DNA from 3 places in the Delftia sp. Cs1-4 genome. Region 2 is predicted to be linked to each of the others. Evidence: riboswitches for the same ligand, from Rfam matches in the RefSeq annotation. Region 2 holds a riboswitch; each other region holds the start of a gene.
The links. Region 2 has a riboswitch for cobalamin ahead of DELCS14_RS04260 (TonB-dependent receptor). Riboswitches for the same ligand answer to the same signal wherever they lie in the genome.
Positions count from the first base shown of each region.

Region 1: it holds a riboswitch for cobalamin, as region 2 does, so the genes downstream of both, DELCS14_RS15330 (TonB-dependent receptor) here and DELCS14_RS04260 (TonB-dependent receptor) in region 2, are expected to answer to the same signal.
Region 3: it holds a riboswitch for cobalamin, as region 2 does, so the genes downstream of both, DELCS14_RS15035 (TonB-dependent receptor) here and DELCS14_RS04260 (TonB-dependent receptor) in region 2, are expected to answer to the same signal.

Region 1 covers NC_015563.1:3,489,680-3,497,187, forward strand. The annotation lists gene DELCS14_RS15300 (helix-turn-helix domain-containing protein) at 1-93, opposite strand, end outside; gene DELCS14_RS15305 (MFS transporter) at 170-1,381, shown strand; gene DELCS14_RS15310 (helix-turn-helix transcriptional regulator) at 1,378-2,145, opposite strand; gene DELCS14_RS15315 (sulfite exporter TauE/SafE family protein) at 2,274-3,080, shown strand; gene DELCS14_RS15320 (helix-turn-helix transcriptional regulator) at 3,090-3,281, opposite strand; gene DELCS14_RS15325 (hypothetical protein) at 3,307-3,696, opposite strand; cobalamin riboswitch at 3,792-4,019, shown strand; gene DELCS14_RS15330 (TonB-dependent receptor) at 4,089-6,002, shown strand; gene DELCS14_RS15335 (helical backbone metal receptor) at 6,007-6,957, shown strand; gene DELCS14_RS15340 (heavy metal-binding domain-containing protein) at 7,015-7,335, opposite strand.
Region 2 covers NC_015563.1:952,434-959,941, reverse strand. The annotation lists gene DELCS14_RS04270 (iron ABC transporter permease) at 1-740, opposite strand, end outside; gene DELCS14_RS04265 (ABC transporter substrate-binding protein) at 737-1,678, opposite strand; gene DELCS14_RS04260 (TonB-dependent receptor) at 1,689-3,920, opposite strand; cobalamin riboswitch at 4,049-4,333, opposite strand; gene DELCS14_RS04255 (CHAD domain-containing protein) at 4,372-5,253, opposite strand; gene DELCS14_RS04250 (YbaK/prolyl-tRNA synthetase associated domain-containing protein) at 5,323-5,814, opposite strand; gene DELCS14_RS04245 (helix-turn-helix transcriptional regulator) at 5,881-6,522, shown strand; gene DELCS14_RS04240 (threo-3-hydroxy-L-aspartate ammonia-lyase) at 6,567-7,508, shown strand, end outside.
Region 3 covers NC_015563.1:3,418,670-3,426,177, forward strand. The annotation lists gene DELCS14_RS15010 (hypothetical protein) at 1-1,236, opposite strand, end outside; gene DELCS14_RS15015 (hypothetical protein) at 1,384-2,205, opposite strand; gene DELCS14_RS15020 (2OG-Fe(II) oxygenase) at 2,411-3,142, shown strand; gene alkB (DNA oxidative demethylase AlkB) at 3,155-3,805, shown strand; gene DELCS14_RS15030 (2OG-Fe(II) oxygenase) at 3,824-4,519, shown strand; cobalamin riboswitch at 4,532-4,851, shown strand; gene DELCS14_RS15035 (TonB-dependent receptor) at 4,972-7,128, shown strand; gene DELCS14_RS15040 (ABC transporter substrate-binding protein) at 7,128-7,508, shown strand, end outside.

The sequences.
Region 1 (7,508 bases), 2.5 Mb from region 2:
CACGATGAGCAGCGACCAGCGGTCGCCGATCACATCCAGGGAGCGGGCCACCGGACAGGGCTGCGGTGTGTCAGGACGGATGTCTTCTTTCATGACGCTATTTTGGTTGCATTTCAAAACTGGTTCAACTAGCATCCAACCAGTTTTGTTTTGCAACTGGATTCAACCCATGAACGTCTTCCCTGCCCCGGACACGGTCCGCATGCCGCGCAGCCTGGTGCTGCTGTTCGCCGCTGCCAGCGGCCTGAGCGTGGCCAATGTCTATTACGCCCAGCCTCTGCTGGAGGCGCTGGCGGCCGACTTCGGCATCAGCCATGCGGCCGTGGGCGGCGTGGTCACCGCCACGCAGGCCGGCTGCGCGCTGGCGCTGGTGCTGCTGGTGCCGCTGGGCGACCGGCTGGAGCGGCGGCGGCTCATGCTTTTGCAGTTGCTGGGCCTGGTGCTGGCCCTGGCGGCAGTCAGCACCGCGCGTTCGGCCGTTCTGCTGCTGGCGGGCATGCTGGCCGTGGGCCTGCTGGGCACGGCCATGACGCAGGGGCTGATCGCCTATGCGGCCAGCGCCAGCCAGGCGCATGAGCGCGGGCGCGTGGTGGGCGCAGCCCAGGGCGGGGTTTTCATCGGCCTGCTTTTGGCGCGCGTGTTTGCCGGTGCCGTGGGTGACCTGGCTGGCTGGCGTGGCGTCTATGCCTGCTCGGCCCTGTTGATGCTGGTCCTGGCCTGGCTCCTGTGGCGGCAACTGCCCCGGCTGGCGGTGCCCTTGCATGCACCCAGCTACACGCAGCTGCTCGCCTCCATGCTCCAGCTGCTGCGCCAGGACCGCATGCTGCGCACACGCGGCATGCTGGCCCTGCTGATGTTTGCCACCTTCAACATTTTCTGGAGCGCCCTGGTCCTGCCGCTGAGCGCACCGCCCTACAGCCTGTCGCTCACGGCCATCGGCGCCTTTGGCCTCGCCGGCGTGGTGGGCGCACTGGCAGCAGCCCGTGCCGGGCACTGGGCCGACCAGGGTTTCGCGCAGCGCACCAGCCTGGGCGCGCTGGTGATCCTGCTGCTGGCCTGGGCGCCGATTGCGCTGCTGGAGCAGTCGCTGTGGGCGCTGGTAGTCGGCATCGTGCTGCTGGACCTGGGCGGCCAGGCCCTGCATGTGACCAACCAGAGCCTGATCTTTCGCAGCAACCCGCAGGCGCACAGCCGGCTGGTGGGCCTGTACATGCTGTTCTATGCCGTGGGCAGCGGGCTGGGGGCGCTGATTGCCACCAATGCCTACGCGCGGTTTGGCTGGCACGGCGTCTGCGTGGCGGGGGCGGCGTTCAGCCTGGCGGCCCTGGTGTTCTGGGCCATGACACGGGAAACGGCTGCCCAGGCCAGCGTTCCCGCCTAGACCCGGCTCACCAACTCCGAAGGCACCCGGCCCAGCGCCTTGCGGAACATGGTGGAAAACGCGCTGGGGCTGTCATAGCCCAGGTCCAGCGCCACCTGCGTGACCGAGGCGCCCGCAGACAGCCGCGACACCGCCGCCAGCAGGCAGGCCTGCTGGCGCCAAGCACCAAAGGCCATGCCTGTGTGCTGCTGGAAAAACCGGCTGAAGGTGCGCAGGCTCTTGTTCAGCGCCTGTGCCCAGTCCTGCGGCGTGGCGCGGATGCTGGGCTGGGCCAGGAACTGCTTGCACAGGGCGGCCAGCTTTTCGTCGCGGGGAATGGGCGCGAACAGCGGCAGGCTGCGGGCCGAGGCCAGCTCGTGCAGCACCAGCGTGACCAGGGCGCCGTCGCGGCCCGCTTCGTCGTACAGCGCCGGCAGGTCGGCGCAGGACAGCAGCAACTGGTGCAGCAGCGGGGTGACGACCAGGGCCTCGCAATGCACACCCGGGCGGGGCGCAGCAGCCGGTTCGATGTACAGGCTGCGCGTGCTCACGCCCTGCATGCGCACGCTGTGCGGCTTGCTGGCCGGAATCCACACGCCGCTGTAAGGCGGGATGGTCCAGGCGCCGTCGTCGGTTTCCACTTCCATCAGCCCGCTCATCCCGTAGAGAAACTGGGCACGCCGGTGGCTGTGCGTGGGCAGCAGCGTGCCAGGCGTGTAGTCGGTGCCGATGGCCAGCACATCGCGCGCCACGGCGTCCACGGAATGCAGCGGAATGTTGAGCATGGGAATGTCCGGAAAACAGCCAACAGGGTTTGGCAGGAATTCGAGGATTATTGACCTATCCGCGAAAGCAGGCCAAACCGTGGCATCCTAAGGTTCAGTCCTTGCTCGTTTTTTCCAAAGGACTGTCTGTGTTCCCTCTCCTGCTGCTGGCTTTCGGTGTGCTTGCCGGCGTGACCACCGTGCTCTTCGGCTTTGGCGGCGGCTTCGTGGCCGTTCCGCTGCTTTATGCGCTGCTGACCTCCATCCACGGCGCGGACTCCGCCGTTGGCCAGGCTGCCATGCACATTGCCGTGGCCACCTCCACCTGCGTGATGATTTTTGGCGCTTCCATGGCCACGCTGCGCCAGCACCGCGCGGGCGCCCTGCCCTGGGATCAGGTGCGGCCACTGGCTGGCTTCATCGCGGCCGGCGCCGTGGCGGGCGCGGCGGCCGCCACCTGGATCAGCGGGGAATGGGTGCGCTGGGCCTTCATCGCCTACCTGGCCCTGACCATCGCCGACGCGCTGCTGCGCCCAGGCTTCGTGCACGGCACCGCCGCCGGCATGCAGCCCATGGGCCGGCGGGCGGCGGCCACGGCGGGCCTGGCCATTGGTGCGATCGCAGCCTTTCTGGGCGTGGGCGGCAGCGTGATGACCGTGCCGCTGATGCGCCGGCGCGGCGCCAGCATGGCGGCCGCCACGGCCATGGCCAGCCCGCTGTCCCTGCCCATGGCCGTGGCGGGCACCGCTGCCTACATGCTGGCATCGCGGGGCGTGGGGCTGGGCCCCTGGCATGTGGGCTATGTGGACCTGCAGGCCTTTGCGCTTCTGACGGCCGGATCGTGGACCGGCATCAGGCTGGCGGCACCGCTGATCGGCCGCATTCCCGATGCCCTGCATGCCAAGGCCTACTTGGCCCTGCTGGGCCTGGTGCTGCTGGTCATGATCGTGGCCTGAGCCCTGCGCTCAACCCTCCTGGAAGATCGCCTCGATCCGGGTCTCGAACACCCGGGCAATGGCGAATGCCAGCGGCAGGCTGGGGTCGTAGCGGCCCGTCTCTATGGCATTGACGGTCTGGCGCGACACGCCCAGCAGGTCCGCCAGCGCAGCCTGGCTCCAGCCGCGCTCGGCGCGCAGTTCACGGATGGTGTTTTTCATGGGAGGGGCACTTTGGCGGAACAGCTCATCGGCTGCGCAGCCAGTGGGCCACCGAGGCAGCCACCCATAGCGCACCCATCAAGGGCCACACCATGAACATGCTGAGCTTGGGAAAACCTGCCATTTCCAGGAATCCGTAGGTGAAGGTGATGCCGGCCGTACCCGCCGCCGCAATCGCCAGCTGCTCCAGCATGGACTTGCGCAGGAACTCGTCGGTATCGCGCACCAGGCGCACGATGGCCCGCACGGCCAGCGCAAACGCCAGCATGGGGCTCAGCAGCAGCGCCGTGCGCAGGGCCCCGGCCTGCATGTCGGCGCTGAGCAAAAGCGCCCCCACAAGCAGCGCCATGTAGAGCAGCAGCGCAAATCCCAGCTCCTTCTGGTAGCGGCGGTTGGTGACGGTTGTTTGATTCATGGAAGTCTCTCGCAATGTGTAAAGGATGCTTGACATTGTGCGATGCCATCCGCGGACATGTCAAGCAAGCTTTACATCGGTACTGAACGCCCCGCCGTACAATCGCCGCCGTTGGTGCCAGCAGCCCCAGGGGCTGCGGTTAAACGGGAAACATGGGGCGGCCAGATAAAGCCGCCCGCATGTACTGCCCCCGCAACAGTGAGTGAAACGCCGCGTGCATTGCACCGGCCCCCGCCAAACCCGTGCCACTGGGCCCTGAGCCCGGGAAGGCCTTGGCGAGTGCGTCACCAGTCTGGATACCGGCCAACAGGCGGCCGGCCGCGCATGCAGCGCAGCCGGTCTTTTTGGTTTCCGTGCCGGCGGGGTCGCTGGCGCGCAACTGGCTCGCATCCATGCACACCCTCGCCCTCGCGCGCGCCCCTGGCGCCGCTCTTCGCTCGCCTTCGGCGTTCCCCGTACTGCGCACCTTGTCCGCCCTGGCTGCGGCCTCGCTGCTGGCCTGCCAGGCCCAAGCACAGGTACAACAGGCACAACAGGCGCAGCGCGCACAGGCCTCCCAGCTCGATACCGTGGTCGTCACCGCCTCGCGCAGCGAGCAGTCCCTGCGCACCGTCACGGCCGACATGACCGTGATCGACGCCGAGACCATTGCCCGCAGCGGCGCCACGGGCGTGGCCGACCTGCTGGTGCAGGTGCCGGGCGTGCAGATCAACCGCAATGGCGGGCCGGGCCAGGTCACCTCGGTCTACCTGCGCGGCACCAGCAACCAGCACACTGCCGTGTTCATCGACGGCGTGCGCTACAGCTCGCAGGAGCTGCAGGGCGGCGCGGTCTGGTCCACCCTGCCGCTGGCGCAGATTGACCGCATCGAGGTGCTGCGCGGCCCGGCCGCCGCCATCTATGGCTCAGACGCCATGGGCGGCGTGATCCAGATCTTCACCAAGCGGGCGGACGGCCAGACCCGCGCCTATGCCGAGGCGGGCATAGGCAACCAGGGCACCAGCAAGCTGGCCACGGGATTTCAGGGCGGAGCCAACGGCTTCACCTACGGTCTGAACCTGGCGGACGAGCGCAGTGACGGCTTTGACGTCTACCCCGGCAACACCTTCTCGCCCAATCCGGACAAGGATGGCTACAGCAACACCTCGCTGGGCCTGAACGCGGGCTACAAAACGGGCATCCACCAGATCGACGCCAGCCTGCTGCACAGCCGCCTGCGCACGCACTACGACCAGAGCCCGCCGCCGTTCGACGACTACGACGTGGTCAAGAACACCACCGGCAGCCTGCGCTGGCAGGCCGGCTGGAACGCCCTCTACAAGAGCGTGGTCCAGATCTCCCATACCGACAGCCAAAGCGACCGCCACACCCAGTCGCCCGAAAGCGCCAAGGGCCGCTCCACCAACTACCTGCTGCAGAACCTGTTCACGCTGGGCCAGCACCGTTTCAACATCGACCTGGAGCGCCGCGAGGACAAGCTGGACACGCAATACGCCTGGACGCAGAACACCGACAGCCGGCGCGTGCAGAACTCCCTGTCGACCGGCTGGCGCCTGACGGAGGGACGCCACCAGTTCGACGCCAACCTGCGCCACGACCAGGTGCGCGACCAGCAGAACAAGACCACGGGCGGCCTGGGCTACGGCCTGCAGATCGACGAGCGCTGGCGCTGGGTAGCATCGGCCGGCACGGCCTTCCGCACGCCCACGCTGTACGAACGCTTCACGGGCCAGGCGGCGGCCGACCTCAAGCCCGAAAGCAGCACCAACGTGGAAACCGGCCTGCACTATGCGGCCGGTGCCAACCGCCTCTCGGCCGTGGTCTACCGCAACAAGTTCAAGAACCTCATCACCTACGACTGGAACAGTGCCCTTCCCTGCAACTGCTACCGCAACTGGCAGAGCGTGGAGATCACCGGCCTGACGCTGGCGGGCAGCACGCGCCTGGGCAGCGCCAACCTGGGTGCCTCGCTGGACTTCATGAACCCCGAGAACCTGGAGACCGGCAAGCTGCTGCCCTACCGCTCCAAGCGAATGCTCAAGCTCAACGCCGACACCCAGGCGGCCGGCTGGACGCTGGGCGGCGAAGCGCAGCTGTACAGCGGCCGCTACGCAGACGAGGCGAACACCTTCAAGCTGGGGGGATACGGCGTGGTCAACCTCTACGCCCAGCGCCAGCTGACCAGGCAATGGACGCTGCTGGCCCGTGTCAACAACATCGCCGACCGCGACTACGCCCCCACGCGCGGCTATGCCAACGCAGGCCGCACCGTGTTCGTCAGCGTGCGCTGGACACCTCTGCCCTGACCCCATGCACCTGCTTCTGCGCCTGCTTTCGCGCGCGCCCCGCATCCTGCTGCTGACCGCCGCCCTGGCCTGCGCAGGCGGCGCGGGCAACGCCTTTGCGCAAAAGGCGGCGGATGCGGGAACGGGCGGGGCAACCACTGCCTACACCGTCACCGACATGCGCGGGCGCCAGGTGCGCCTGGAGCGGGTGCCACAGCGCATCGTCTCGCTGCTGCCCTCGCTGACCGAATCGCTGTGCGCGCTGGAGGCCTGCGAGCGCATCGTGGGCGTGGACGAATTCTCCAACCACCCGGCGCGCGTGGCCGCCCTGCCCAAGCTGGGCCACACTTTTGCCCCGCTGGTCGAGGCCACCGTGCGGCTCAGGCCCGACGTGGTGCTGATGGCGTATTCCGCACCCGTCATCGCACAGCTGGAGCGCTTCGGCATTCCTGTGCTGGCGCTGGACGCCAATGACATGGCGCAGCTGGAGCAGGTGCTGCACAAGCTCGACGAGTTACTGCAGGTGCAGCGCGCCAACGCCTTGCTGGCGCGCATGCAGGCCGAGGTGGACCAGCAGGCCAAGGCGCTGGCTGCGCATGCGCCCGCCGGGCAGAAGGTGTATTTCGAAGTGGACGCCACGCCTTATGTGGCGGGGCCGGACTCCTTCATAGGCCAGTTGCTGCAGCGCCTGGGCGCGCGCAATGTGCTGCCGCAGAACCTGGGTCCCTTCCCCCGCATCACGCCCGAATACGTGCTGCGCCAGCAGCCCGAACTCATCATCCACACGCCGCAGACGCCATCGGCCAGCTTTGCCACCCGCCCCGGCTGGAGCCGCATGCCCGCCGTGCGCTCGGGCCGCATCTGCGCATTGGACCTGGTCGAGACGGACGTGGTCTCCCGACCCGGCCCGCGCCTGGGCGAGGCGGCGCGGGCGCTGGCCCGCTGCCTGCAGATGCCGGGCACAGCGCCGCGTTGACTTCTCTGGCCTGATTGGCCCGCTTGACCCGCTTGGCCTGCTTGCCCGATGACTTGCCTACTCCAGCACCACGGCCGTGCCGCTGGCAGACACCATCAACATGCCGTTGCCCTGGCCCAGCACCTCGTAATCCAGGTCCACCCCCACCACGGCATTGGCGCCCAGTTCCTGGGCGCGTTCCTCCAGCTCCTTGAGCGCAATCTCGCGCGCCCGCTGCAACTCGCGCTCATAGGTGGCCGACCGCCCGCCCACGATGTCGCGCAGCCCGGCAAACAAATCCTTGAACACATTGGCGCCCAAAATCGCCTCGCCCGCGACCACGCCGCAGTAGCGGGTGATGCGGCGGCCTTCGATCTGGGGGGTGGTGGTGATAATCATTGAAGCTCCTGGGTGTTGGTGATGGGAGAACGGCAAAGCCCTTGTGGGGAATGTGAGCAGGTGCCGAGGGCAGGTAACGGCTGGCGCGGCACCAGAGCCCAACCTCTTGCTCGGCATGCACCTAGTAGGCCATGGGTTCGGAACGCCAGTCCTCAACGAATTCGATCCAATGG
Region 2 (7,508 bases):
GCCAGCGGCGTGAAGCGCGCCACGTCCAGGCCGAAGCCCTGGGCCGCATCGGCACCCAGGCCCAGCAGGTCCAGCCCGCGCGCTAGCGCCATGGCCCCGGCCAGGCAGGCCAGGGAGGCACCGGCCAGCAGGCCCAGCCCGCTCCACGACGGCGTCTGTATGCCGCCCAGCACCCAGCTGAGCACCACCTGCAGGCTCACCGTCTCATCGGACAGCGCCAGCATCAGGAACGAGCGCAGCGCGCCCAGCACGGCCGCCAGCGCCACGCCGGCCAGCAGCATGCCGGCCGCATCGGTGGCACCGGCCACGCGCGAGACGGCCAGCACCAGCACGGTCGAGCCCCAGGCGCCGGCAAAGGCCAGCACGGGCAGCGTCCATGCCTGGGGCAGGCCGAACAATAGATGCATGGGAACCAGCAAGGCGACAGTCGCCCCCAGCGCCGCGCCGCCCGAGGCGCCCAGCAGATAGGGCTCGGCCAGCGGATTGCGGAACACGCCCTGGAAGATGGCACCCGACAGGCCCAGCAGCGCGCCCACCAGGGCGGCTGCCAGCACGCGCGGCACGCGCCACTGCAGCAGCAGCCGGCTGCGCAGGCTGTCTTCGCCGCCCAGCGCGGCCAGCAGGTCGGCCGGGCTGGCCCACTGGTGGCCCGCGCAGGCGGCGATCAGCAAGCTGGCCAGCAGCAGCAGGACCGCACCGGCCCAGGGGCGCCACGCAGGTGGATGTGAAAGGGAATTCATGCGGCCTCCCCGGCCCAGGCCGCAGGGTGCAGCCAGCGCGAGAGTTTTTCCACGCCGCCGAAGGTGCGCGGCCCGGGAATCAGGAACTCGGCGCGCGCCACCGTGGTGGCCCGGCCGCCGCGCACGGCACGCAGGTCGCGCCAGCCGCGCTGGCCGATCAGGTCCTGCATGGCCTCCTGCGTGCCTGCGAACAGCAGCACGTCGGGGTCGGCGGCCAGCACGGCCTCGGGCGAGACCTGGGGCACCGTGCCCAGGCCGTCCAGCGCGAACGAAGCGCCCGCGCGCACCATGGCCTCGCCGGTATAGGTGCCCGGCCGGGCCGCCAGCAGCATGCCGTTGCCCAGCCGGCCCGTGACCATGAGCGCGCGCGGCCGGGGCTGGCCGGCCACCAGCCGGTCCACGCGCAGCAGCCGCGCCTCCTGCGCCAGGGCCAGCGCCTGGCCGCGCGCCTGCACGCCCGTGGCGCGGGCCACCAGGCGCAGGTTGTCCATCACCTCGGCCAGCGAGCGGCTGAGCAGCACCATCACCGGCACGCCGATGCGCTCCATGGGATCGACCAGTTGGTGCGCCGCCTGGCGCGCGGGCGTGACGATGACCAGGTCCGGCTGGCGCGCCACCACGGCGTCCACCGAGAACCCCAGCCGCCCGCCCACCTTGGGAATGCGCTCCACGCCCGGTGGAAAGCGCGTGAAATCCTCCACGCCCACCACGCGGTCCAGCAGGCCCAGCGCGGCCACCAGCTCGGTATTGGAGGCAAAGATGGAGACGATGCGCTGCGGCGGCGCAGCAATCTCCACGCGCCGGCCCAGCGCATCCTGCAGCACCACCGGCCCGCCTGCAGCGACGGTGTCGGCCCATGCCGCGGGCAGGCCGCAGGCCAGGGCCGCTGCCGCGCCCTGGCGCAGCAACTGGCGGCGCGTGGTGCTGGATTGCCTCATGCCGTGGTCCTCAAAACTCCGCCTGGAGGCCGACCATGAGTTCGCGCCCCGCCATCGACGTTCCGCAGCCGCCGTTCTGGTACGCCGGGTTGGCGATGCAGGGCGCGCGGTCCAGCGCGATGAAGATGGGATGGCGGTTCAGGTCGAACAGGTTGTTGACGGCTGCGAACAGCTTGACGCCCGGCGACACGCGGTAGTCGGCCCGCAGGTTCCAGATGGTGAAGGCGCCCTTGCGGTGGATGAAGGTGCTGCTGGGCTCGCCCTGCGGGATGAGCAGCGCCTCTTCCGTGTCGTACCACATGGGACCGCGCAGCAGCGTGGACAGCTGCAGGCTCCAGTCGCCCTGCAGCCGCCCGCTGCCGCGCCCGTAGCGCACGCCGGCCGAGGCCTCGTAGCGGTACATGCGCTGCACCTTGTCGGTATTGGCCGACGCTGGCGATCCCTTGTCCCGCATGCTGAAGTGGTAGTAGCCGCCAGCCCAGGCCTTGAGCTGGTGGCCCGTCAGGTTCAGCGCCCGCGCCAGGTCCATGTCGGCCTGCATTTCCAGGCCGCGCGCCACGATGTCGGCCGCGTTGTTGGCGTAGTCCGAGGTGTTGGTCGTCGCCCCGCGCGAGACGGTGATGATGCGGTCGCTGATGGTGTTCTGGAACAGGGCCGCATCCACGCGCCAGCCGGGCTGCTGCAGCGCGGCGCCGACCTCGATCTGGCGGCTGGTCTCGGGCTTGAGGTTGGGATTGCCGAAGGTGCGGCCACCGCCGACGGCCGTGAAGTCCGAAGCCAGCTCCGTGGCCGTGGGCGCGCGGAACCCCGTGGAGGCCGCAGCGCGCAGCGTGAGCCGGTCCGTGGCCTTCCAGGTGGCGCCGGCCGACCAGGTGTGGTTGTCGTAGTCGCGCGTGCTGGCCTGGGCCAGCGCCAGGTTGGGCGTATCGTCGAAGCGCGTCGTGCCCCAGGTCTTGCGCAGGCCGGCACGCAGCGTGAGGCGATCGTCGAACAGGGTCTGCGCGTCCTCGAAGTACAGCGCGTGCACCTGCTCGGTCTGGTTGTTGTCGTAGGGCGCAACCTGGCCCGCCGGGCCGCCCGGCATGGCCACGCGCAGGCGGTCGGAGCGCAGCTTGCTGCGCTCCCAGTCAAAGCCCATCAGCAGGTCATTGGTCTGGCTGACACGCAGGCGCGGCTGAAAACGCAGGCCCGTGGCGTCCAGCTGGCGGTGGTTGTAGTCGCGCGCCGTGCCGGGCACCGCGCTGTTGCCCGAGCGGATCACGGGCGATGCCCAGTTGAACTCGTCGGTATCGACCAGGCTGTAGAGGTGGGTCGTCCAGCTCAGGCGCTGGTCGGGCAGTGCACCTTCGTAGGTCAGGTCCAGCGAGCGGTTGCTGCGGTTGTCTCGGCTGTAGATGTTGGCGCCCGATCCGCGAAAGCCCGCGTTGTAGATGCCGTCCGTGCGCAGTTGCAGCTCCACGCGGTGCAGCTCGTGCAGCTGCCAGCCCAGGGCGCCGCTGGCGCCGCGCCGCTTCCAGCCCGTGTTCTCCATGCGCGTGCCGCCATCGCCCGACTCGTAGTCGCCGCGCCCGCCTGCGCTCACGCCGAAGTACCAGTCGAAGCGGTCATTGGCGCCGGCCGTCTGCGCATCGGTGCGCCACAGGTCCCATGAACCGGCCTGGACCTGGGCGCGCGTGCCGGGCGCCGTCGCCCCCGTCTTCATGATGATGTTGACCACCCCGCCCATGGCCTGGCTGCCGTAGATCACCGAGGACGGGCCGCGCACGATCTCGATGCGCTCCACATCCGAGGGGCTGAGCTTGGACAGGTTGGCCGTGCCCGCGCGCCGGCCGTTGACCAGCACCAGCACCTGGCTGCGGAAGTCGCGCCCCTGGCCGTCGGTGGAGGCGCCGCGCAGGTTCATCGAGGTCTGGGCCGCCGTCCATTCGCTGAGAAAGCCCACGGCGTTCTCGGCCAGCAGGTCGGTGACCGAGCGCGCGCTGGAGCGCTCTATGGCCTCGCGGTCGATGGTCTGCGTGGTGCCCGCGATGCGGCTGCGCGCCTCGGGCCGCGCGGTGGCGGTCACGAAGACGGCGTCCAGCGCGTCGTCGGCGGATGCACCGGTTTTGCCGGCCGTCGGTTCCTGTGCGGCGCCGGCCGCTGCGGCGCAGCAGGCCAGCACGGCCGCAGCGGTGGCCGGGCGCAGGAAGGGAAGAAGGGGAAAGGGGCCGGAACAATCGGCGGCCAAAGAAGCGAAGCGCATGCGTTGAATCCAACTGCCCCAGTCACCCGTGGGGCCTATCGTCTGAACCACGCCGCACGGCGCGCACGCCGGAGCCGGCCACGGCAGCGCAGGCTGGGGCCGGACCGGACAGGCGCACTCCCGCGGCGTCCGAAAGCAGTGCAGAAGGCCGGTATCCGGGCTTGCGGAACGCTGCGGCGCGCATCGTGGGCGCGCTGCAGCAGGCATCCCCGCCTTCCCATGTCCGTCCAGACACAGTGGCTTGCGGCGCGCAACCGGTGGGTGGCGCGCCAGCGTGGGGAGTTGTATTCCGCTGACCGTTGCGGGGGCAGCGCAGGCATTGCGAGCGGCCACCTCGATGGCATCGCGCACCTGCTTCCCGTTGAACCCCTGGCCGGTGAACGGCATGGGGCACCTTCAGCAACAGCGCACCGCCACGGCCCAGGGGCTGCGGCGGTGCGCCAGCGGCGGATTATCGCCCAGCCCAGAAGCCCGGCACGCGGGCCAGCGCACGCAGCGCGCGGCGGCTGCTGCGCGCGCTGGTAGCCAGGCGGGCCTGCAGGTAGCCGGCCGCGAACCAGGCGCGCGGGTCGCGCGCGGCCTCGGCATGGAAATGCTCGGCCGCCACGGCCATGTCGTTGTGCAGGCCCAGCGCGTCCTGGGCGGGCACCAGCGCCTCGGCAAAGCGCCGGCCCTTTTTGCCGGGCCACATTCCGGGCGCGAATTCCCGCGCAAAGTCCGCCAGGTAGCGCAGGCGCTTGAGCCGCTTGCGCACGCGGTGCTGCTGCGCCAGCGGCAGGCGGTCGAAGTGCCGGCCGTCGCGCAGCACCTGGCGGTGCAGGCGCGCCAGCCGCCGTGCCAGGTACTTGCGCGTGCCTGTGGCGGACAGGTGGGCAAAACGGGCCGATGGCTCTGCCTGCGGCGCCTGCGCCAGCGCCTGGATCTCGGCCAGCGCCTGCAGGAACGGCGGCTCGCGCACGGCAGCGGCTGCATCCGCCTGCACGGCCTGCGGCGCCTGCCAGTCGCACAGGGGCGCATGGGCGGCCTGCAGCAGCGGGCGCACCACATCGGCCAGCGTATCGGCATCGCGCAGCGTGCCCAGTTGCGTAAAGGCCTGGGCCAGGGGGTCATCCCATTCGGCGCGCATGCCGGGCGCCAGCCCCGCGCATTCGCGCAGCACGGTGCGCAGGCGCCGCAGGGCCACGCGCAGCTGGTGAATGGTCTCGGCATCGCTGCCACCGCCCTCCAAGACCGCCAGATGCGACTGCACCTGGGCCAGGGCAGCAGCCAGCGCCGCACGCACAAAGCCGGCCGCATCGGGCCGGTCAGGGTGCTGCTTCGCAGGGGTGGACATGGTCAGGCAAGGAGATGTGGACGTTGCCGACGATTGTGGGCGCAGCCCCGCGCCAGGGTCAATCCATGGTCAATCGGCACCCTCCCCGCTCAGGCTGTGCAGCGCGGGCCGGGCAATGCGCACATAGTCGGCCGAGTCCAGCACGATGGAGCGGTCCAGCCGGCCCGCGTTGAAGGCGATCTCGCCAAAGCGCTCTACCAGAGCCGGGTCCACCACCAGGCGCACCTGCGGGTTGAAGGAGAACGGCGGCACCGATCCCATCACGCAGCCCGTGGCGGCCTGGGCCTCCTCGGGCGAGGCCAGCGTGGCCTTGCGCACGCCCACGGCCTGGGCCAGGCGCTTGAAGTCCAGCTTGCGGTCGCCGGGCAGCACGGCCAGGAACAGCTGGGGATCGCCCGCACCGGCCGCATCGCGGCTCTTGCAGAGCATGGCCTTGGCGCCTTGGCCGGGGGCGGTGCCCCGGATTTCGGCGACCAGGTCAGAGCGGCCTTCGGCCGGATGTTCCAGCACGCGAAAACGCGCGCCCTGGGATTGCAACAGGTCTACAAGGGTGTCGAACATGGTGGAAAGCGCAGAGAAGTCGTCTGGATTTTGACATTTTGTCCAATTCAAAACAAAATGTCCAATATGACCCAACGAACCCCTGAACAGCGCCAGCTTCTGGACCAGCTGGCCCAGATCGCAGAAGGCCTGGGCCAGACCTTTGCCCCGTTCTGCGAGGTGGTGGTGCATGACCTGCTCGACCCGTCCCATGCGGTGCTGGCCATCCACAACAACCTGTCGGGCCGCGAAGTGGGCCAGGGCGCGACGGAGCTGGGCCTGGCCCGCATCCTCGACCCCGGCTACGAGCAGGTCATCGCCAACTACCCCAACCAGTTCGCCGATGGCCGCCAGGCCAAGAGCACGTCCATCGGCATCCGCGACTCCGAGGGCCGCTACATCGCCGCCCTGTGCATGAATGTGGACCTGACGATGTTCCAGGGCTTCCAGGGCATGCTCAACCGCTTTGCCGCCGTCAGCGGCGACACCCCCGCGCGCGAAATGCTGGACCCCACGGGCGCCGGCGCAGGCGCCGACACGGTGCGTGCCCGCATCGATCAGTTCGCGGCCCGCCTGGCAACCACGCCGCGCGCCCTCAAGCCCGAGGAGCGCCGCGCCCTGGTCCGCGAACTCAAGGGCGCCGGCCTGCTCGATGTGCGCCGCTCCATGGAGACCATTGCCGCCCACCTGGGCGTGTCGCGCGCCACGGTCTACAGCTACGCCAAATAGCTCCCGGCACCCCGCCGGTCTGCAACCCCTTCTCTCCCGTACCGATGACAAGCCTTCCCACCTATGACGACGTGGCCGCAGCGGCCCAACGCATCCAGGGCCATGCCCACCGCACGCCCGTGCTCACCTCGCGCACGCTGGACGAGGCGCTGGGCGCCCGCGTCTTTCTCAAGTGCGAGAACCTGCAGCGCATGGGCGCCTTCAAGTTCCGCGGCGCCTTCAACGCCCTGTCGCGCTTCAGCCCGGCGCAGCGCAAGGCCGGCGTGGTGGCGTTTTCCTCGGGCAACCACGCCCAGGCCATTGCACTGGCAGCGCGGCTGCTGGAGATTCCCGCCACCATCGTCATGCCGCATGACGCGCCCGCCGCCAAGGTGGCGGCCACCAAGGGCTATGGCGGCCAGGTGGTGGTCTACGACCGCTATATCGAAGACCGCGAGCAGATCGGCCGCGACCTGGCCGAGCGCCACGGCCTGACCCTGATCCCGCCCTACGACCATGCCGACGTGCTGGCCGGCCAGGGCACGGCCGCCAAGGAACTGTTCGAGGAAACCGGCCCGCTGGACGCCCTCTTCGTGCCGCTGGGCGGCGGCGGCCTGCTGTCGGGCACCGCCCTGTCCACCCGCGCGCTCAGCCCCGACTGCGCGCTCTACGGCGTGGAACCCGAGGCCGGCAACGACGGCCAGCAGTCGCTGCGCGCGGGCCGCATCGTCCACATCGAAACGCCCAAGACCATTGCCGACGGCGCCCAGACCCAGCACCTGGGCGGCATCACCTTCCCCATCATCCAGCGCGACGTGACCGACATCCTCACCGCCAGCGATGCCGAGCTGGTCGACGCCATGGGCTTCCTGGCCACACGCATGAAGCTCGTGGTCGAGCCCACCGGCTGCCTGGGCCTGGCCGCCGCGCGCCAGAAAGGCGAGGAGCTGCACGGACGGCGTGTGGGCATCATCCTCAGCGGCGGCAATGTGGACATGCAGCGCTTT
Region 3 (7,508 bases), 2.5 Mb from region 2:
CGCCACGGCGGCTTCGCGGGCAATGTCGCAGCGCCAGTGCAGATGGGCGCCCTCACCTGCTCCGCGCACCTGCAGCAGATTGCCCCAGAACAGGCGCCGCAGCACGGCATCCTGCAGATAGGGGCGTGCACGGCCCAGCGATGCCGCATCCACCAGCCCGCGCAGTTGCTCGCGCGTGGCAGGTTCCTGCGCCAGGGGCAGCAAGGTCTGCCACAGGCGCGCGCTGGCCACCAGATGGGCGCGCAGCAGGGGCGAGTGCACGGAAGCGACGCCCACGCCCTGCTCCACCAGCCATTGCAGCGCTTCCTCGAAAAGCGCGGGATGCCCGCCCGTCAGCGCCTGCAATGCCTCGATGACCTCGGCCGGCCAGGCCGTGCCGGGCCAGCGCTGGCGCGCCATCAGGGCCAGGTCTTCCAGCGTGGGATCGGGCCAGTGGGCCACCTGGCCGATGTTGAGCAGCGACAGGTCACCGCTGCGGTACTTGAGGTCGGCCAGGGCCTCGCTGCCGCACAGCAGCAAGTGCAGGCGGCCGCTGTGCATTTCGCTGAGGCTGCGCAGAATGCCGGCCAGTGTCTCGCGCAGCTGCGCCGTGCCCTGCTCGAAGCGGCTGACCAGGCAGAACAGCCGGCCGCCGGCCAGCAGGCGCTTTTCCAGCAGGGCCTCGAATTCGTAGTCCGAGCCCACTTCGCCCAGCCCGCATTGCCGGCCCAGGGCCGCAAAGTAGTCGGCCGCAGCCGTGCTCACGCTGTAGGGCGGCTGGATGTGCAACACCGCCTCGGCGCCATACTGGGCGCGGGCGCGCAGCAGCAGTTCCTGGCGAAACGGGGGCTGCCCCCAGTGCGCGGGCGACAGCAGCATGGTGATGGCATAGGGCCGGGCCTGGGCCAGCTGGGCGAAAAGCCGGTCCATGAAGCCTGCAAAAGGCTGGGCGCCGGCGGCGGGGGCCTGCAGCGGAAACTCCGTGGCAAAGCCAGCGGCGGAGAACAGGCGATTGGTCTCCGCCTCCGTCAGGCGCAGGTACTGGGCGCAGGCGGCCAGCCGGTCGCGCGAGCGTGGATTGGGCAGGGAAACCCCATTCCTCCAGTTGTTGACGGCTTCCCGGCTCAGCCCGATCTCGGTGGCCACGCCCGAGGCGCTGGCGCGGATGCGGCGCATATACAGCCCCAGCAAATGGCCGAAATCCTCGTGAACGCCTGGTGCCACGGCAGCCCCCTGTTCAATGGCAGTGGGCTGCATCAGCGACGGCTCCGCTCAGGAAAACAGCGCCTGCTGGCGCAGATCCGTCCTGCCGGGGCCATGGTCCGTATCCTCATCCTGTTCACCCTCTCCTGGGATTCAGCTGGTCTTGTGCAATTTGTTTCATTTTGCCGAGCGCGGATTGTCTCAGGATGCGGCATCCCCGCCACCCTGCCCCGCAAACTCCCGTCGCGCGCCGGCCATGCGGTACAGCGGCAGCACCACCGCCAGCACCAATCCCAAAGCCAGCCAGAGCCACAGTCCCTTGCCTCTGAAGGCCAGGGCCGCAATGACGGTGAAGGCCACGGCCTCGCACAGCCCGCGAAAGCCGGCCCGCAGCATGAACAGCCCCACGATGCCCTGCACGGGCGACACGCCGCTCTTGCGCAGGCTGGCCATGGTGTCCAGCAGGGCCTGCACGGATTCCTGGGCCTGGCGGTCACGCTCCTGGTCCCGCTCGCGCAGCCGGGTGATGGTCATGGGCTGGGCCGGATTGGTGAGGGCGGTGCCGTCGGCGCCCTCTTCCTGGCCGGGCTGCGGGTAGACCTCGCCATCCGTATCGACCAGCACCTGGCGCTCCGGGTAACGGGACAGCCAGGCGTGGTGGCTGACCCATTGGCCGGCATCGAAGTGGTAGCGCTCGCTCTCGCCCACCTGGTCGTAGAAGACATGCAGCACCGCCGCCTGCAGCCCGTGCTGGAACAGCGTCTCCAGCAATCGCCAGGGCATGCCGGCCGTGGTGCGGGTGTCAAAGCCCAGCTCCAGGTGCTGGGGATGGCCCAGGGCGCTGGCATTGACCCAGTCGTCATCCCACAGCGCGGACCGGTCCAGGGCGGGGTCCAGCTCATGGATCCAGCGCTCGGCCTGCTCCCAGGACTGCCGGGCCAGGTACTGGCAGATCAGTTGCACGCGGCGCAGCTGCAGGGGCGTATCGAAGAACAGATAGAGGTGATGGACGTTGCTGGACATGGCGGGCCTGAGGCGTTTGCAGGAATGCCGCGATTGTTCAATTGCAGCCGCCAGCCGGCCCTCCCAGGCCTGTCCAGCACGCGGCTGGCAGGCGCTCCCACCGGTTGACATTCTGTCCACTGCAAGAAGCGGGATGCAGGCGCTGCGGCGCCGCCCTAGACTGCGGCAATTGCCCACAGCGCCCATACCGCCAACCCAGCCCGCCATGCACAACCTCGGTCTTTTCGACAACGAAGCTTGCGAATCCGCCCCGCCCTGCCACTGGACGCAGATGGAGCACCAGCTCGATGAGCAAGGCTGCGCGCGCCTGCCCGGCCTGCTGGATGCGCAGCAGTGCCGCGACCTGGCCGCTCTTTACGCAAGGGAGGACGGCTTTCGCTCCCGCATCGTCATGGCACGCCACGGTTTCGGGCGCGGCGAGTACCAATATTTCGACTACCCCTTGCCACCGCTGCTGCAGCGCCTGCGCGAGCAGCTGTATCTGAGCCTGGCGCCGGTGGCCAATCTCTGGAACCAGCGCATGGGGCTGGAGGTGCGCTATCCGGACCGGCTGCAGGACTTCCTGGCGCGCTGCCACGCGCAGGGCCAGTTGCGGCCCACGCCGCTCATCCTTCAATACGGTGCGGGCGACTACAACTGCCTGCACCAGGATGTCTATGGAGAGCATGTGTTTCCGCTGCAGGTGGTGCTGCTGCTGTCGCGGCCCGGGCAGGACTTCACGGGTGGCGAGTTCGTCATCACCCAGGCCGATGGCGACCGGCAGCGGGCCGACGTGATGGCACTGGACCAGGGCGATGCGCTGGTCCTGGCCGTGCGCCACCGGCCCGTGCCCGGGCGGCGCACCGGCTACCGCCGCGTGGCCATGCGCCATGGGGTCAGCCGCATCCACAGCGGCCATCGCCATACCGTGGGGCTGATCTTTCATGACGCACTTTGATGGATGGCCGGTATGAGCACGCTGGATCTTTTCGCCGATGAACAGCCCACCGGGGCCGAATCCATAGGCCCCCAATCCGTGGTGCTGCGCGGCCATGCCCTGCCACATGCCGCGCAGCTGCTGGAGGCGGTCGAAGGCATTGCGGCGCGGGCGCCGCTGCGCCATCTGGTCACGCCGGGCGGCTTCACCATGTCGGTGGCCATGACCAACTGCGGCGCGCTGGGCTGGACCAGCGACAGGCGCGGCTACCGCTATAGCGCCATCGACCCACTCAGCGGCCAGCCCTGGCCCGCCATGCCGGCCCTGTTTGTCCGGCTGGCGGGCGAGGCGGCCGCTGCGGCGGGGTTCGAAGGTTTTGTGCCCGATGCCTGCCTCATCAACCAGTACCTGCCCGGCACCCGGCTTTCCCTGCACCAGGACCGCGACGAGCGCGACCTGGGCGCGCCCATTGTCTCGGTGTCCCTGGGCATGCCGGCCACTTTTCTGTTTGGAGGATTGGCGCGGGCGGACAGCACGGCCAGGGTGCCGCTGCAGCATGGCGACGTGGTGGTCTGGGGCGGCGTGGATCGGCTGCGCCATCACGGCGTGCTGCCGCTCAAGGACCAGCCTCACCCGCTGCTGGGCGGGCGGCGCATCAATCTCACTTTTCGCAAGGCGGGCTGAATGGTTGGACGGTCTGAAATGGATAGGCTCAACAGCCAGGATCGCTTCGCGCGCCTGAATTGGGCGCGGATTGCCGCTGAGCTCGATGCCGAAGGCCATGCCCTGCTGCCGCAGCTGCTGACTGCGGATGAAAGCCGCGCCTTGGCCCGCGAGGCGGCCGCCGCGTCTGGCCTGCCGCCCTCCATGCAGGCATGGCGCCCGGTGCTGTACGGGCATCTGCTGGCCCTGGCCAACCGCTGGCGCGAACACATGGGCATGCAGCCTGAGTTGCCGGGCTGCTTCGAGGATTTCATGCGTGCGGGCAGGCAAGCAGGCCAGACGCAGCCGCAGTCACAGCCACAGCCACATCTGCTGCGCGTGCCGCAAGCGGGTCATGCCCCGCTGCGTTCATACAGCGAAGGTGCGGCGGTGTTTCCGCTGCAGCTGGTGCTGCTGCTGTCCCGGCCGGGCCAGGATTTCGAGGGCGGCGAATTCGTGATGACCGAGCAGCGCCCGCGCATGCAATCGCGCCCCATGGTGCTGCCGCTGGGCCTGGGGGATGCGGCCATCATCGCCACGGGGCCGCGCCCGGTGCGCGGTGCGTCAGGCTTTTACCGCGTGCACCTGCGGCATGCCATCAGCCGCGTTCACCGTGGCGAGTGGCTGGGTCTGGAGCTGCTGTTGCACGACGTGCCCCAGGCGCCCAAGGCTCTGCAAACAGAGCGCTGGCTATAATGCCGCGCCTGCAAAGGCATCCGTGCAACAGGTGTCCGCATGCCAGCCATGGGGATGAAACGGGAACAAGGTGACTGCCAGCAAATGCTTTTTGCGCTGCCGGCACAGGCCTTGGCTGCCCCCGCAACGGTAAACAAGTCAAGGCGCTCCATGCCTGTCCCGCCAGTCTCCGCAACCCTGCGGAGGGGCGATGACAGGCTGTCACTGATTCATGGCGTGGTCTGCAACATGCAGCTTTTCGCGGGTGGATTGGGAAGACGGGGCGCTGGGCGCAAGGCATGTCCTTGCGCCGCTTGTGAGCCCGGAGACCGGCCTGCTGCGTTTCTCGCCTGCTGTGCAGGCGTTTTCTTGACTGTCTGCGGGGTGCGGATGGCAACGTCCTGCGCCCTTTCCTCCCACGCTGGCTGGAGAGGTGGCAGTGCCTTGCTTTCGCATCAGACGGTCGAAGACCGATGTTCGAAATGCATTCTTCCTTTTCCAGGGTTTCCAGCGCTCGCGCTGCCCAGTCCCTTTCCGTGCGGCTGAGCCCGCTGGCCCTGGCCTGCGCCTTCATCTGCCTGCCGGCGCAGGCTCAAACACAAACCCCCACCCCAACGCCCCCATCAACCGCCCTGCCCGAGGTCCAGGTCACCGGCCAGGCCGAACGCATCGGCCAGCAACTGGCCCAGCCTGCGCGCTCTGCCAGCCATACCGGCGTCTCCAACCAGGAAGTGCCGGCCAGCGTGGATGGTGTTTCTGCCGAGCAGATGCAGGAGCGCGGCGACTACGCCCTGGTGGACGCCGTCACGCGCACCGTGGGCCTGACCTCCAGCAGCACGCCGGGCAATGGTGGCCTGTCCTTCAGCAGCCGCGGCTTTGCGGGCGTGAACTCCGTGGGCGTGGCCGAAGACGGCATGGTGCTGGGCGTGGCCGCCGGCACCACGGCCTATCCGGGTGACAGCTGGGGCTACGAGCGCATCGACGTGCTGCGCGGCCCGGCCTCGCTGATGTATGGCAGCGGCACCATGGGCGCCACGGTCAACGCCATCCGCAAGCAGCCCAGCCGCACCAGCTCGGCCGAGGTGCTGGTGGGCGCGGGCACGGACGACACGCTGCGCCTGGGCCTGGGCGTGACCGGCGCCCTGGGCGCCTATGCCAGCTACCGCATCGACAGCTACACCGCACGCAGCGCAGGCGAGCGCGATCTGGACCAGTCGCGCAACGGCAAGTTCATGAGCACGCTGCGCTTGGAGCCCACGAGCGACCTGCAGATCGACCTGATTGCCGACCGCAGCGTGCAAAAGCCCAGCCGCTACTGGGGCACGCCGGGCCTGGACGGCAAGGTGGTGGAGTCGCTGCGCGACCGCAACTACAACGCCGAAGACAGCGTGCTGCGCTATGCCGACGAGCGCCTGCGCGCCAAGGTGCAATGGAAGGCCAATGACTGGCTGACGGTGCGCAACGAGCTGTACCACGTGAAGTCCGACCGCCACTGGCGCAACATCGAGGCCTACGCGCTCAACCCCGCCACCTGGACCGTGGGCCGCTCCGACTACCTGGAAATCCTGCACGACCTGGAGCAGACCGGCAACCGCCTGGGCCTGAACGTGGACCGGGGCTCGCACAAGATCGCCATGGGCTGGGAGGCCGCGCGCATCAACCTGCGGCTGTCCAACAACTCGCCCTATGGCGGCTCGTCCACGGTCTCGGCCTGGGATCCCGTGCATGGCAGCTGGGCCAGCCCCGATCTCACCGCCGCCAAGACAGAAACCGGCGTGACCCAGCATGCCCTGTACCTGGAAGATGCCTGGCGCATCAGCAACCGCTGGCTGGCCATGGCCGGCCTGCGCCGCGATGTCTACGACTTTGCCAGCCACTCGCTGGTGGGCGGCACGGATTTCAACAAGACGCTGGCCGCCACCTCCTGGCGCCTGGGCCTGACCTATGAGCTGGCCCGCAACACCCATGTCTATGGGCAGATCAGCTCGGGACACGATCCCGTCAACAGCCTGGTGTCGCTGAACCTGGCCAACACGGCTTACAAGCTGAGCAAGGGCCGCCAGGCCGAGATCGGCATCAAGCAGCAGGTGGCCGGCGGGCGCGGAGAGTGGACGCTGGCCGTGTTCGACATCAAGAAGGACGACATCATCACGCGCGACCCGGACCGGCCGGCCATCTCCATCCAGGGCGGCAGCCAGTCCTCGCGCGGGGCGGAAGCCACCGCCACCTTCCAGGCCACGCCCGCCCTGCGCCTGGAGGGCAATCTGTCCTATGTGGACGCCCAGTTCGACAAGCTCATCGAGGCCGGCGGCAACCGCGCAGGCAACCGTCCGCAGAACGTGGCCAAGACCACGGCCAACCTTTGGGGCCACTACCGCGTGGGCGCCTGGCAGGCCTCGCTGGGCCTGCGCTACGTGGGTGACCGCTTTGGCAACAACGCCAATACCGTGAACCTGCCCGCCTACACCGTGGCCGACGCCGCGCTGAGCTGGCAGGTGGACCCGCGCACCACCCTGAGCCTGATCGGCCGCAACCTGGCCGACAGGGTCTATGTGGGATCGAGCTACGGCAGCCAGTTCCTGGTCGGGCAAGGCCGCCGCTTCGAGATCGCGGCCCATATCCGGTTCTGATGGCCATGGCGCGCTCCAAAAGCCTCCACGGTCTCCACGGCCTGTGCGCTGGCGCCCTGGCGGCCACCCTGCTGCTGGCCGGCTGCTCGCGCAGCGATTCCGGCACCACCAGTGAACTGCCGGCACCGGCTGCCGCACCGCAGGCGGCCGTGACCGTCAATGTCTGCGGCAGCCCCGTGACCTACGCCAGCGCACCGCTGCGCGCCGTGACCCATGACGTGAACATCACCGAGATGTTCCTCTTTCTGGGCCTGGGCGATCGGCTGGTGGGCTACAGCGGTATCACGCAGGCCAAGCAGATCGACCCGGCCTTCCAGGCCCAGCTGGCCCGCGTGCCGCGGCTGGCGGAGCGCGAGATGAACCTGGAGGCCATCCTGGGC